DNA from 3 places in the Comamonas odontotermitis genome. Region 2 is predicted to be linked to each of the others. Evidence: predicted binding sites of a transcription regulator. Region 2 holds the regulator's gene; each other region holds the start of a gene.
What was found. Region 2 encodes LexA, which represses DNA repair genes until DNA is damaged. Its sites were predicted from a motif close to ACTGTATNNNNATACAGT; they were not measured.
Positions count from the first base shown of each region.

Region 1 (5,207 bases), 1.0 Mb from region 2:
CAGCTGGCCACGGTAGGTCTTGATTTCCTCCAGCTGCTGCGCATCCGGGTCAAACCCGTCGGCCCGGCCTCGCACCAGCAGATCCTCCCACTGGCCGGACAGGCTGATTTCCGCCTCGTACCCCTGGTTGCGCCGTGCGCGCACGATGCCGTGGCCTTCCGTGCCTTCGAGAGCCGTGGGCGCAGGGGTGAAGCGCAAGTCCAGATCGCCCGCGCGGGCCGTGAACTCGCACAACGCGCGCACGGCAACGGCGTAGCTCACGCAGTGCCTCCACCCGATGTGTCCACGCTGGGCTCGTCTGGCGCGTCCCGAGAGAGCGTCTCCCCATCGCGCCAGCGCACATGGCACACGCGCACCGCAATGCCATGCGCGGCGCAGTATTCCAGCCAGCGGATCTGGTTGTCCTGCAGCTTGTCGCCCGGGCCTTTCACCTCTACCAGCTCGTAGCGCTGCTCTGCGGGCCAGAAGCGCACCAGATCGGGAAAGCCGCTGCGGTTGCCCTTCACATTGCACAGCAGCCGCGCAAACAGCAGCTTCAGATGCGCCGCAGGAATGCAGGCCAGCGCCAGCGCCAGCAACTCGGGCGTCAGCGTGCCCCAGAACACAAAGGGCGACTGCGTGCCCGCCTTGGCGTCAAACCGCTGCAGAATCACCTCGCGCCAGCCATCGCCATCGAGCAGCGCCAGGCATTCATCAAACAGCGCTGCTCTGCGCGCTGCAAAATCAGGCGCGCCCAGGTCTGCCGGGCCGGTTTGGAAAGGGTGGAAAAATGCCCCTGGCAGCGGCGCAAAAATGGCTGGCCAGCACAGCAGGCCAAACAGCGAGTTGATGAGCGCGTTCTCCACATAGAACACCGGCGCCGCACCGCTCTGCCAGTGGTCACGCAGTGCGTATTCCACAGCTGTGGGCGGCCGTGGCGCCTCCAGCTCCACATCGATGCGCATCTGCGCCACCTCGGGCTGCAGATGGGCGCGGCGGCCAGGACGGGCCTCGCCCAGGCTGCGCAGCAGGCGCGGCAACATGCGCGCAATGCGCTGGCTTTCCTCGTCGCTCTCCGGCGCAGCCTGCGCCGTCCGCGCCAGAGCAAGCGCATCGCCAAAAAGCGCCTGCCGCTCCAACACCCGAATGCGCCGGTGGCGCGCGCCCGGGTAGTTGCACCGCGCATACGCCTCGCTGGCAAGCGCCCAATCCTGCGCACGCTCACAGGCCTGGCCCACGCGCAGCAGCAGCTTGGCGCGGCGCCGCTCCAGCCAGGGGTTGCGCCAGCAGTCTTCGCCACGGCCATCGTCAATGGCCGCCAGCACTGCCGCCGCATCCCCGCTCTCGTCCAGCAACTGGCGCAGCTGCTGCAGGGCCAGATACCCATCCACGTCGGCACGCGATTGGAAAGCCCGCGACTGCGCATCGAACGCCACCGATTCGTATTGGAAGATGCCCAGATCGGCCAACACAAACTCCGACCAATCCTGGTGAAGATTGCCAAAGAACATCAGCCGCAGCCGCTCGGCCAGATCGCTGATCGCCACGCGCCATGCCGCATGCGGAGCAGCAGGAAACCATGCCGCGTAGGGCTTCGCCTCTGGTTCGGTCTGCTGCAAAATTTGAAGCATTTCGCGCTTACCCAGCGAGCGCTGCAGCCCAAAATCATTCAGTATCTGCAGCAACTCTGGCTTGGTGTGCAGCGCAAACAGCTCGTCCAGCGCCATGGCGGCATCCGCATCGATCCAGCCTTGCGCGAGCAACGGGCCTGCGGCCGCCCGAACATCGGGGATTTCCTCGTACACCAGCTTGTCCGCCCGAAACCACGGTCCCCGCCGCATCAGCATGCGCACCAGCAGCGCCTGCGACGGCTGCGGCAGCCCGGAAAAACCGGCCAGAAACGCCTGCTCACGCACATCCAGCAAATCCGCATAGCGCTCGCCAATCCAGTCGAGCGCACGCTGAAAGTTGTGCAGGTAGTAGAAACGGTGGGGCGGCAGCATTTGCGCAAATGATACTGTTTTTTCATACAGCACCATTCACTGCGGTCACTCCACCGTCACAGGCAAGCAGGGATTCATGCGCGTGCATGGCGCCCTGGCTTTGCTAGGCGAAGCAAGCGGCTGGCTCAATGCGTCATACAAAAGAGAACCTCTCAAAACCCCTGAAATTTCAAAAAATCGTCTCGCAACCCTTTGATTTTTTGATGCCGATTTTTCAGAACAGAGGTTTTGAGATGCTCCCCATTGTTGAGCGTCGACTGTACCCGCCGCACAAACATACCCGCTCGCCACACACCATCAGTGCATTAATGCCATCCACTCGATTTCACAAATCTACTCAAATATACCCCCATAACAAACAAAAAAATGAATATATAGAAATTACAAACAATTCATATACTATGCCACTATATATGGTGAGTATAAAATATTCATCAACCCCAATCAGGATATAGATCGAATTCACAATTGAATAGAAAAGTATAGAAATTATAATACTCGACCTTAGGTAGAATTTGTATTTAATTTTTAGCAAAATAAAAATTAAACAGCACATCAAAATCACTAATATAACCCCCCCCTCGAGCACTCCAAAAAATATGGAATCATACAAGATATTTTTTTTTGCTGATTTTGAAAAAAAAAGCAGTAAAAAAGTGATGAAAATCTTAATTGCGATGTATACAATTATTATTTTTACGCATAGAGAAAATACCAATCTTCGCTTTGCTACCATGATTTAGATTTAAACCAGTCTGCATGAATTTTATACGGCGTCCCAGTATTAAAGTTAACACCCACCTTCTCTGCCAAGCTATAATAATCCCAAGGATTTTTATATGCATCTCGAATATAAAAACGCAGCGAGCAAGTTCCATGATACTCTCCGGTGTTACAAGTCAAACTCCCAGAGCAAGTCCCTTTATTATATAATTTCCCTCTTCCAATTGGCTCCATACAATCGCCATCGTCAGCTACTGCATAGTCGCCATCAAATTCCTGAACACTAATAGTTTCACTAACAATCTTATTGTCACTTAGGCATGCGTAATTTTGTGCACTTCCACACTTTCCTTCCAGTACTTGCCGAAGGCGGTTTTTGTAAAAAGAAAAAGTACTTTCCATTGCGGAACTAACAGACGGCGTTTTTATAAATTCATCTAATAATCCTATTGAATTTAAGCCAACAACATCAGAACTGGCCCCCCCAACTCTATTGTAATAATCACCCCAGCGAAATTTACTGCATTTATTAAATCGATCAAACGACTGCAAACCGTGTGAATCTATTATGTTTAATGGATTTGAATTTGCGTATGCATAAAGAGAGACTCCTGCACGAAGCCCAATCGGATCGGCTTGAATATATCTTCCATAATTAAAATTATAGTCTCTATGAAAGTTATATGAGGTATCAGTCTCGTTATCGTAATACTGTCCAGGAAATCTAAAATTTACCAAAATGCTGCTCTCTGGTAAAATGTTCGTCGCCCCAAAGGCTTCACTAATGGCCTTCCAACTTACATCGCCATCAATAGATGTTGCCAGTATAGGCGTCCCCAAGTGATCTGTGTGCAGATAATGGTACTGACTATTTATATTTGACAAGCTACTGTCAATGACACTTGCCTGCCACAGGGGATCGGTGCTCCACAGTCCTTGCTGACCCGTCTGAGGATTAAATCCATACGCCTTTGTGATTTGACCATTCTCATTAACTTCTGCCACAAGTGCATTTTCGGTATAGACAAACCAAGTGGTAGTCTCACCCTTATTATTTTTAATATTCTTTGCAATCCGCCTTCCAAAAGGATCATATTTATAACTAGACTCCACCTCTGGAGAGGTTTGATTATTCAAAGTTTTCACAAACCTAATAACGCGTTCTGCGGCATTATATTCATATTCTCTTTTTTCTTGACCATTTACTTCCTTCTGCACATGACCCTGAGGGATATAGCTGACTTCAGTATCTAAAACAGATACCGTACCAAATGGAATAGATCGCGGGTATCGAGTAAGTTGGTTGTCCGCATTGTAGCTCCATACACCAAGCTGATGCCTGCTCCCTATGCGATTACCCAATGGGTCATAATCATAATTTTCTTTGGGCAGGCCTAGATTTTTCAAACTATCATCCGGTTCAATTCCTACAATTCTATTCATGCGATCATAATAGTAATCAGTCTGACCAATCTCAGATTTAGTTTGAACAACATTCCCCATTAAATCATATTGAAGGAATTGCTTTGCCAAAGTTTTATTGTTATGATTTTTTATTTCAAAACCAATAGATTGCTGCAGATTGTCATAAATTATTCTCTTAACAACACCTGGCGCACTAATACTTCCAGGCATCATCCATTGATAATCATCATATTTGATAATACTTTCATTCGGAAGAATAACTTCACTCAAATACCCATTAATATATTTATAGCGCTGACTACTGCCATCCGAATATAAATTGCTTTTCAATTGTCCATCAACATTAAAACTCTGGCCAATAGTCAAATTTATCTCGGCAAATCCATCAATTTTCCCATATCGGATAAGGCTCTCAATAACTCTTCCTTGAATATCTATTTTATAACTAGCACCACTAATCAAGGTACCACTGCGGTCATTTTGTTCGTATTTAATTAGATGACCATCAGCATCATAAAAGTAGTCAATTTTTTGATCGATACGATCATCAGAAAATTTTATTACCTCCTTAACTTTGAGGCTCGCACTATCGTAGATATATGTGCGGATGTTGCCACCAGCATCAGTTCTACTAATCAGATTACCTAGGGCATTGTAGGCATATTTAATCGTGCCGCCCTGAGGGCGAATTTCCTTGATGGGATGCCCCACCTTGTCGTATTCAAACTTGTGGGTGTTGCCGTTGGCATCGGTCAGGCTGATGAACTGGTCATGCGCATTCCAGCCTTGTTTGGTGCTTTGCCCCGCCGGATCTGTGCTCTGGATGTTTCTCCCCATGGCATCGTATTGGGTGAGCGTGGCTCTTCCAGCTGGGTCGGTGCTGGCTACGCGCTGGCCCAGCGCATCGTAAGCTTGGCTTTGCGTGCGGGTTTCATTGTTTCCCAGGTGCTGGGTGACTGTAGTTTGCCGGCCTTGTTGGTCGTACTGGTAGGTTTCTTTGTAGGTGGGGTATTGGGTGGCGATGAGTTGGCCCGCCTGGGTTGTGCCGTCCTCCCCGTATTCATAGCGGGTGACGTT
Region 1 is NZ_CP083451.1:3,946,759-3,951,965, forward strand. It holds gene LAD35_RS18170 (ATP-dependent DNA helicase) at 1-261, opposite strand, end outside; gene LAD35_RS18175 (VRR-NUC domain-containing protein) at 258-1,982, opposite strand; gene LAD35_RS18180 (RHS repeat-associated core domain-containing protein) at 2,712-5,207, opposite strand, start outside.
Region 1: the regulator LexA is predicted to act here: its motif matches at 1,996-2,013, upstream of LAD35_RS18175 (VRR-NUC domain-containing protein).

Region 2 (5,207 bases):
TTGCTGGCAAACGATGCATGAGGAGCAAGCCATGAGCGCATTCTTGAAGTACGAACAATCCGGCCATGTGGTCACCCTGACCATGTGCCAACCCGAGCGCCGCAACCCGCTGACCGGTAACACGGCGGTGGAGGAGTTTCTCGCCGCCATCGAGAAAATCCGTGCCGACAGCACGGTGCGTGCCGTGATCCTGACGGGCGAGGGCCCGGCATTCTCGTCTGGTGGTGATATCAAGACCATGCAGGAGCAGTCGTTTGGCGACGTGGACGGTATGCGCATCCGCGAGGACTACCGCCAGGGCATCCAGCGCCTGCCGCTGGCGCTGTTCAATCTGGAGGTGCCGACGATTGCCGCCGTGAACGGCCCTGCTGTGGGCGCGGGCCTTGATCTGACCTGCATGTGCGACCTGCGTGTGGCGTCGGACAAGGCCAAGTTTGCCGAGAGCTTTGTGAAGGTGGGCATCATTCCGGGCGACGGTGGCGCCTGGCTGCTGCCGCGCGTGATCGGCATGTCGCGTGCAGCCGAGTTGTCGCTGACCGGCCGCATGATCGACGCTGCTACCGCGCTGCAATGGGGACTGGTGTCACAGGTGGTACCGCATGACGAACTGATGCCTGCTGCCCGCGCGCTGGCGGAGGAAATTGCCGCCAACCCGCCGCAGGTCACCCGCATGACGAAAAAGCTCATGCGCGAAGGCATGCACCAAAGCCTGGCATCCATTCTGGAGCTGTCGGCCGCCTACCAGGCGCTGGCCCACCAGACCGCAGATCACCGCGAAGCGGTCAGCGCCTTTCTGGAAAAGCGCAAGCCGGATTTCAAGGGTTGAAGCAGCCCGGCAAATGCAATACGCAATACCGGGCACAGCAAATTAAGCAGGAATAGCAAACAGATGGCCGCTCAATGCGGCCATCTGCGCTGCCGTCTACATTCTTGGGTATAGAGCGACTGAACGGCGTGCAGCCAGAGCTTGTGGCCTGGCCGCAGAGCCGGTTATGCAGCAATTTCGAAACCGGCTTCATGTGCGGGGTGGCCGCACGCCATGCAGCGCAAGCGAACGCAACTCCGCCAGCAGGCTTTTCGTGTCGCGGTTGGTCTGCGTTTGGCAGGCTCCTGGGTGCTGTGCAACGCCTCTCAGCAGTGCTGGCGCTCCAGCCGTTCCAGTCGCTCCAATTCTGCGCAGATATCAGCCATAGAGCCGGTCATCGCCCAGCGCATGCCACGCTCGCGCTGCAGGCTGGCAGGCTTGGCCCAGTAGCGTTTGATGGAGGCATCATTGGCGGCCTGGGCGCTGCAGCGTTGCACCGACAGAAAGATATCGCTGGCGGCCTCTGCGGTTGTCTGGGTGCGGCGACGGCTGGCGGGTTTGCGCGGCAGGCGGATACGGTCAATAGGGCGATCAACAGGGCCTTGCACCGGAGCGACAGGTTTGTCGTCCGGGGCGTCCAGCAGGCTCATCTGTCCTGTGGTGCTGCGCTGGGCGGCAGACGATGCAGACAGAAAGCAGTGCACCTGGGCTGCATGCTGGCCATCATTGGCTGCACCACGGTGGGCCTTGCGACCACGGCGCACTGGCAGAGTGGACAGGGTGCGGCTGACCATGTGGAAGATGGGCGAGCCAGCGACGAGAGAAAAGGGCGCGAGGGCGCGCAATGCTGCAGCGACGAGCATAGGGACTCCTTGTGTACGGGAACGACAGCAGGATTGCTCATGGCAGACGCCGACCTCAGGGCAGTGAGATGGTTCCCACGGCGCCCGCTACCTGAAGCTGGGTCACATTTTTACGGCAGACGTGCTGTCTACATCAGCATCGTGTTGCGTATCAAGCCAACGGCGATGCCTTCAATCTCGAAAGGCTCGCCGGGCTGCACGACGATGGGCAGGTAGTCGGGGTTTTCAGCCAGCAACTCGATCCCGTCCTTGGTGCGCTGCAGGCGCTTGACGGTGACATCGTCTCCCAGCCGGGCCACGATGATCTGGCCGTTTCGCGCTTCGCGTGTGGATTTGACAGCGAGCAGGTCGCCATCCATGATGCCTGCATCACGCATGGACATGCCGCGCACCTTGAGCAGGTAATCGGGCTGTTGTTGGAACAGGCTGCCTTCCACGCTGTAGGTCTGGTCGACATGCTCCTGCGCCAGAATGGGCGAGCCTGCCGAGACCCGGCCAATCAGGGGTAGCGACAGTGGCGCCAGCTCCTGCACGATGCGGCCCACACTCGCTGCCATGCTGGAAACCCCTGCGGAGAGGCCGGCCAGCGGCGAAGAAAACCGCGTGCCGCGCGCCGCATTGATGGAGCGCACCGTGTCATTGTTGAGGCGGATGCCGCGCGAGGTACCGCTGACCAGTTCGATCACTCCCTTGCGGGCCAGGGCCTTCAAATGGTCTTCTGCCGAGTTGGCGGATTTGAAGCCCAGTTTGCTGGCGATTTCGGCACGGGTAGGGGGAGCACCGGTGCGCGAGATGGCGGTCTGGATCAGGTCCAGAATTTCTTGTTGGCGCGCGGTCAGTTTGGGGTGGTCTCGCATAAGATCTCCGTGTGATCTGTGGTGCCAGGTGCACTGCCGGTGGGCTGTGCATTCAAACACCTGTACATCAATCCAGTAACTGTATTTTTAACCAGTTTTTTCGGAGAGGCAAGCCTTGCAGCAAAAAATTTTGATCCTGGGCACTGGCGGAACCATTGCAGGTATGGCGGAAGATGCCGAGCACCCTGGTAAATACCGTGCGGCGCAGCTCTCCATCGGAGCCTTGGCGGCAGCGATCCCTGGCATTGAAAAGGCTGCTGGTGGCAGCCTGGATGCGCAGCAGCTTGCGCAAATCGATAGCAAGGACATGGACGACACGGTATGGCTGGCGCTGTTGCATGCATGCGACAAGGCACTGCACGACGATGCCGTGGCAGGCATCGTCATCACCCATGGTACGGACACGTTGGAGGAAACCGCATGGTTTCTGCACAGTTGTCTGGGGCGCCTGCCCAAGCCTGTGGTGCTGACATGCGCCATGCGACCGGCCAATGCCCTGATGCCGGACGGCCCCCAAAACCTCAAGGATGCAGTGCTTGCCGCCGCCGCACGCACTGCCGCCGGTGCGCCCTTGCTGACAGAAGTGGTTGCCATCACGGGTGGCGGCGAGTTGCACAGCGCCCAATGGCTGCAAAAAGCGCATCCACACCGGTTGATGGCCTTCTCATCGGGTGAGCAGGGGGCTATCGGCTGGGTGGGGAGTGAGGGGGTGCGCCTGCGTGACGGTCAGGTGCCCGGCGGCTTGACGACTGCCAAGGCATCTCTCGCTGTGCCCAGCTTGCCTGCGCCAGAGGCCTGGCCTTGGGTAGAAATCATCACCAGCCACGCAGGCGCGCGAGCTGCTGCTGTGGATGCCCTGCTGGCGCAGGGTGTACAAGGCCTGGTGGTGGCAACCACCGGGGACGGCACGGTGCACGAAGCGTTGCAACCGGCCCTGGCGCGTGCCCGCAGCCAGGGCGTGCCCGTGTGGCGCAGCAGCCGTTGCAGTGAAGGCGTGATCAGCGGCGGCAGGCTGCCGGTGCATGCCGACCTGGGGGCAGAGCTTGCCGTGGCACTCAACCCTTACAAAGCACGCGTCAGCCTGCAACTGGCCTTGCTGGGCGCTTTGCGTTGATAGGGTTTGCTATGAAAAAGGAAGCTGTTGGCGCTTGTTCTTTGGGCGCTGCAAGCCAATTTTCAGCAAATATCAGCAATCCTCTGGGGGCCAGCGGCCTGCACCATGTGGCCCTGATTGCATCGGACTATGCCCGCTCCAAGGCGTTCTATACCCATACCCTGGGTTGCACGGTGATTGCCGAGGAATACCGCGCTGCCCGTGATTCCTGGAAGCTGGATCTTGCCGTGCCCGGCGGCGGGCAGCTGGAGCTGTTCTCGTTTCCATCGCCGCCACCGCGCGTGTCCCGGCCCGAGGCCTGCGGCCTGCGCCACCTCGCCATTGCCGTGCAGGCGGTGAAGGCTGCGCACACTTATCTGGTTTCGCAAGGTGTGATGTGCGAAGAGATTCGTCTGGACGAGGTGACAGGCAAGCGGTTTTTCTTTTTCAGCGACCCGGATGGGTTGCCGCTGGAAGTCTATGAGAGGTGAGGGTAGGCATCGAAGCGCTAGCGTACCTACCCAGCAGACCAGGCGCACCCGCGCATAACGTTGCACCAACGATGTGTTTGCCCGCCTCAAGAGCGTGTCCTTAAGCTCTTCGTTCCACCTCAGCGATTTTGGAGGACGAGCTATCAGGCGCAGTGCATAGCCGGTAGCCTGTTGTTTGCATTCACTGCTGCGGCGCGTTCAAGGCCAGAGCAGATGGCGTCTCTGATCGTGCAGGACGAAAAAGACGTGGTCATCGGCCATGAATTGAACCTCTCACTCCCTTCAGCCTTTATGTATTGCGGATTCAGCATTCGTGTGAATCGATGGCTTCAAGCGCCGCAATCCTTGCTGGTATTTTGAGCGAATCCTCGCGGTGATTTCTTATTAATAAACTTCCTATATCAATTTTCTAATATTATTAATTTAAAAAATATTCTACATCGATAAAAATTTTAATGAATGATGGATCGGTGTTGTGAAAATTTTACCGGGGTAATTGAAGATTTATAGCGTTGAAAGTATGCAAGTATTTGGAAGATATTGATTTTTATATTTTCAAAAAAGGGGAAGTTGATTTGTTTTTCGTTTGGATTTTTTAAAATCCACACAATGTATACTAATTTTTAATTTTACTTTTTTATAAAAATATACATGAGTAATGGAAGCGCCATTATTTGAGTGTTGAAGGCATCTTGGTTTTTGCATGTTGTAGATGAAGAATCTGTGAGAATCGATTACTGGTAAATCAGGGCAAGCCTTGTTGGTATGCGGAAGCAAGGATTTGCAAGTTCAACAGCCTTCAAATGGCGTTGATAGATTGATTCGATTCTCGATTCAAGGAGGAGTAATGCAATTACCGCTTTCATCAAAACGAGCGCCCCACCGCGCCGCTTGGGCCACTGCCTGCGCCGCTTGGCTGCTGGGCTTGGCCGGGCTGGCGCCGCAGGCGCAGGCAGCGTCGGTAACGGGCGTATACGGTAGCTACGGCGGGTATTGGGCTTCGTCCGATTTGGCCCTCAACCCCATACAGCCCGATGGCAGCAATCTGCTGTTGGGTTTTACGGTAAATGGCGTCACCTATGGGACTGGCATAAACAA
Region 2 is NZ_CP083451.1:2,915,368-2,920,574, reverse strand. It holds gene LAD35_RS13525 (crotonase/enoyl-CoA hydratase family protein) at 32-826, shown strand; gene LAD35_RS13520 (hypothetical protein) at 1,132-1,668, opposite strand; gene lexA (transcriptional repressor LexA) at 1,797-2,525, opposite strand; gene LAD35_RS13510 (asparaginase) at 2,641-3,639, shown strand; gene gloA2 (SMU1112c/YaeR family gloxylase I-like metalloprotein) at 3,651-4,109, shown strand; gene LAD35_RS13500 (hypothetical protein) at 4,281-4,469, shown strand; gene LAD35_RS13495 (beta strand repeat-containing protein) at 4,957-5,207, shown strand, end outside.

Region 3 (5,207 bases), 1.7 Mb from region 2:
GCCGCAGGCCACATCAAGCGCCGTTCCGTTCCGCAGAACCAGTGGTGCAAAGCGGGTAATCCAGGCGGAAGGAAGGCTGCCAGAGTGCATTTGCTATTAAAAATGGAGCTTGTTGCGCATAGTGGGCGGGCGCACAATGCCGTTTTTCAAGCTACTAGAAGCAGGCCCACACATGGTCGGCCATTCGCACCATGAATTCGGGCTGCGTGTACAGCATGAATACGGCAGCCAGCACCACCGCAGCCAGCGCCCAGCCGCCTGCTCGCAGCCACAGGCGGCGGCGTGGTGCGAGCGAGGTGGCGGATGGGGTGGTCATGGTGCCGAGTGTACGCCCAGCGGCATTTACGCAATGGCTGTGCTGCGTTTTACGGGGCTTTCCTTGACGGGCAGATTCACGAGGCCCGCGAAGATGCCCAGCGCAATGGCCACGTACCACACTGCGTCATAGCTGCCCGTGTGGTCGTACAGGTAACCACCGAGCCAGATGCCCAGGAAGCTGCCGATCTGGTGGCTGAAGAACACAAATCCCGACAGCATGGACAGGTGCTGCACGCCAAACACCTGGGCGATCACGCCATTGGTGAGCGGCACCGTCGACAGCCACAAAAAGCCCATCACCGCCGCAAACGCATACACCGACCAGGGCGACAGCGGCACCAGCAGAAAGATGATGATGGCCACGGCGCGGATGAAGTAGATGCCTGAGAGCAGGTAGCGCTTGGCCATGCGTTGGCCCAGCGATCCTGCGAGGTAGGTGCCAAAGATGTTGAAAAGCCCGATCAACGCCAGAGAATAGCTGGCCACGTGCGCGGGCAGGCCAAAATCCTTCAGGTAGCTGGGCATGTGCACGCCGATGAACATGACCTGGAAGCCGCAGACGAAATAGCCTGCAGTCAGCAGCAGAAAGCTCGGGTTCTTGAAGGCCTCAGCCACCGCCTGTGCAATGGTTTGCTGGTGGCCTGCGGCTGAAGCCTTCTTGATGGCATGGAAATTGGGCTCGCGCAGGGCAAAGGCCAGCGGCACGATGATCAGTACCAGCAGCGCGCACACCACCAGCGCGTTGTGCCAGCCCAGGCTGGCGATCAACTGGCCTTCGACCGGCACCATGAAAAACTGGCCAAACGAGCCTGCGGCAGCAGCAACGCCCATGGACCAGGAGCGCCTCTCTGGCGGTATCTGCCGGCCGATCACGCCGTAGATCACCGCGTACGTGGTGCCAGTCTGCGCCATGCCGATCAACAGGCCTGCCGTCAGCGCAAACAGCACGGTATTGGGAGCCCAGGCCATGCCTGCCAGGCCCAGCGCATACAGCAGGGCCCCGGCCACCAGCACCTTGGTGGCGCCAAAACGGTCTGCCAGCATGCCGGTGAAGATGCCGATCAAGCCCCAGCTGAGGTTCTGCACGGCCAGCGCAAAGGCGAAGGACTCGCGTGTCCAGCCCATCTCCTGCGTGATGGGTTGCAGCCACAGGCCAAAACCGTGACGAATGCCCATCGACAAGGTGACCACGGCTCCGCCGCACAGCAGGACGCGGGCGATGGACAAATGTTGTGCGTTGTTGTGTTGCATATGCTTAGGCTGTCTCGTAATAACAGAATTGTTACTGCAACGCAGCAAACCAGCTGTCACCCGTATATTGACCGGCCATGTTTCAGGCCCATTTGGGAGTCCAGGAAGGTTTTTGCACGCTCTGGAGCCAATCGTTAACAACTTCTACCTGTTTATTCATACAGCTATCTACAATGGCAGCCGCTAGAATGGAAAGTTATGGCAAGCAAAAACACGTCTACCAGTGAATACGGAGAAGGCTCGATACGCGTCCTCAAGGGACTGGAGCCGGTCAAGCAGCGTCCGGGCATGTATACCCGCACTGACAACCCGCTGCACATCATTCAGGAGGTGATCGACAACGCGGCCGACGAGGCCCTGGCAGGGTTCGGCAAGAAAATCCGCGTCTACTTGCACACCGACGCTTCCATTAGCGTGGAAGACGATGGTCGCGGCATTCCGTTCGGCCTGCACCCGGAAGAGCACGCGCCCGTGGTCGAGCTGGTCTTCACCCGCCTGCATGCCGGCGGCAAGTTCGACAAGGGCCAGGGGGGCGCCTACAGCTTCTCGGGCGGCCTGCACGGTGTGGGTGTTTCGGTCACCAATGCATTGGCCACACGCCTGGAGGTGACGGTGCACCGCGAAGGCTCTGCCGCCACCATGGCGTTTGCCGGGGGGGATGTGGTCGAGCCGCTGAAGGTGCGCGCGCTCACCAGCGGCGACCGCAAGCAGGGCACAACCGTTCGCGTCTGGCCGGATGCCAAGTATTTCGAATCCAGCAACCTGCCCATGGGCGAACTGGTGCACCTGCTGCGCAGCAAGGCCGTGCTGATGCCAGGCGTGAGCGTGCAGCTCACCAACGACAAGACCCGCGACACGCAGACCTGGCAGTACAAGGGCGGCCTCAAGGACTACCTGCTGCAGACCCTGCCTGTGGACCCGGTCATTCCGGTATTCGAAGGCGAGGGCTTTGCTGGCAAGCACGATGACAACTTCGCCGAAGGCGAGGGCGCCTCGTGGTGCGTGGCCTTTACCGAAGAAGGCCAGCCGGTGCGCGAGAGCTATGTCAACCTGATTCCCACCAGTGCGGGAGGTACGCACGAAAGCGGCCTGCGCGACGGTCTGTTCCAGGCGGTCAAGAGCTTCATCGAGCTGCATTCGCTGCTGCCCAAGGGCGTCAAGCTGATGCCTGAGGACGTGTTTGCCCGCGCCAACTATGTGCTGTCGGCCAAGGTGCTGGATCCGCAGTTCCAGGGCCAGATCAAGGAGCGCCTCAACTCGCGCGATGCCGTGCGCCTGGTCTCGGGCATGGTGCGGCCTGCTCTGGAGCTGTGGCTGCACGAAAACGTGGAATATGGCAAGAAACTCGCAGAAATCGCCATCAAGGCCGCGCAGACCCGCCAGCGTGCGGGTCAGAAGGTCGAAAAACGCAAGGGCAGCGGCGTGGCCGTGCTGCCCGGCAAGCTGACCGATTGCGAAAGCCGTGACATCGCTTACAACGAAGTCTTCCTGGTCGAGGGGGATTCAGCAGGTGGCAGCGCCAAGATGGGCCGTGACAAGGAAACCCAGGCCGTGCTGCCACTGCGCGGCAAGGTGCTCAACACCTGGGAAGTGGACCGCGACCTGTTGTTCAAGAACACCGAAGTGCATGACATTGCCGTTGCCATTGGCGTGGATCCCCACGGCCCCAATGACGAGGTTGACTTGAGCGGCCTGCGCTACGGCAAGATCTGCATTCTCTCGGATGCAGACGTGGATGGTTCGCACATCCAGGTGCTGCTGCTGACGCTTTTCTTCAAGCACTTCCCCAAGCTCATCGATGCAGGCCATGTCTGCGTGGCGCGGCCACCGCTCTTTCGCGTGGACATTCCAGCGCGTGGCAAAAAACCGGCGGCCAAACTGTATGCGCTTGATGAGGCTGAACTCAAGGGCATCTTCGACAAGGCCGCCAAGGACGGTGTGGCGCGCGAGAAGTGCAAGGTCAGCCGTTTCAAGGGCCTGGGCGAGATGAATGCCGAGCAATTGTGGGATACCACTCTCAACCCCGACACCCGCCGCCTGCAGCCAATAATGCTGACGCACTCCGACCTGCAGCAGACGCAGCAGGTGATGGGCCAGCTGATGGGCAAGGGCGAAGCCGCCGCGCGGCGCGATCTGATGGAGATTCACGGCAACGATGTGGAGATCGACGTCTGATTCCATTCCTCAACCATCCGATGACTTTGTCGGCTTCGCTCGTCGTGCTACAGCACTGCCTTCGCTTCGCCTTCGTGTATTCGAATGGTGGAGACACGGAATAAGGCAACCACCACCGCTCTAGCACCAAATGGCGCCGCATCAATAGATAAAACCATTGCTGACGCCCGTCTATCAAGCGCAGAAAGCTATCAAAATATGAGTGAACAAACCGGTTTGGACCTGTTGTCCAACACACCGCCGGATGACGGCGGCAGTCTTGATCTGGGCAACTACGCCCAGCGTGCCTATCTGGAGTACGCGCTCTCGGTCGTCAAGGGCCGTGCGCTGCCCGATGTGTGCGACGGCCAGAAGCCCGTGCAGCGCCGCATCCTGTACACCATGGCGCGCATGGGTCTGGGATTTTCGGGGGCCAATGCGGCGCATGGCGCTGCTCCCGCCAAGAGCGCGCGGGTGGTGGGCGACACCATGGGCAAGTACCACCCGCATGGCGACTCGGCCATCTATGACGCCATGGTACGCATGGCGCAGGATTTTTCTCAGCGCTACCCGCTGGTCGATGGACAGGGCAACTTCGGTAGCCGTGACGGCGATGGCGCAGCAGCCATGCGTTACACCGAAGCGCGGCTGGCCAAGATCACCACCTTGCTGCTCGACGAGATCGACATGGGCACCGTCGACTTCGTGCCCAATTACGACGGCAAGGAAGAAGAGCCTGCCCAGTTGCCTGCACGCCTGCCCTTTGCGCTGTTGAACGGCGCCAGCGGCATTGCCGTGGGTCTGGCAACCGAAATCCCCAGCCACAACCTGCGTGAAGTGGCCGATGCCTGCGTGGCGCTGATCAAGAAGCCCGCGATGACGGATGCCGATCTGCACGCCATCGTTCCTGGCCCCGATTACCCGGGTGGCGGTCAGATCATCAGCAGCGACAAGGATATTGCCGATGCCTACCGCACCGGCCGTGGTTCCATCAAGGTGCGCGCGCGCTGGACGATTGAAGAGCTGGCGCGTGGCCAGTGGCAACTGGTGGTGAACGAGCTGCCGCCCGGTGTCTCTTCGCAGAAGGTGCTCGAAGAGATCGAGGACCTGACCAACCCCAAGGTCAAGACCGGCAAGAAAGCGCTGACGCAGGACCAGACCCAGCTCAAGGCCACGGTGCTGTCGGTGCTCGATGGTGTGCGCGACGAGTCGAGCAAGGACGCGGCGGTGCGTCTGGTGTTCGAGCCCAAGACCGGCAAGACGCCACAATCCGAATTGATCACCTGCCTGTTGGCACACACCAGCCTGGAGACCTCGTCATCGATCAACCTGACGATGATTGGCATCGACGGCAAGCCAACGCAGAAATCGCTGCGCCAGATGCTGGAGGAGTGGATCGAGTTCCGCCAGATCACCATCACCCGCCGCTCGCAGCACCGCCTCACCAAGGTGCTGGACCGTATCCACATCCTCGAAGGTCGCCA
Region 3 is NZ_CP083451.1:1,209,916-1,215,122, forward strand. It holds gene LAD35_RS05595 (class I SAM-dependent methyltransferase) at 1-90, opposite strand, end outside; gene LAD35_RS05600 (hypothetical protein) at 155-316, opposite strand; gene LAD35_RS05605 (MFS transporter) at 343-1,569, opposite strand; gene LAD35_RS05610 (DNA topoisomerase IV subunit B) at 1,768-3,744, shown strand; gene parC (DNA topoisomerase IV subunit A) at 3,943-5,207, shown strand, end outside.
Region 3: the regulator LexA is predicted to act here: its motif matches at 1,717-1,734, upstream of LAD35_RS05610 (DNA topoisomerase IV subunit B).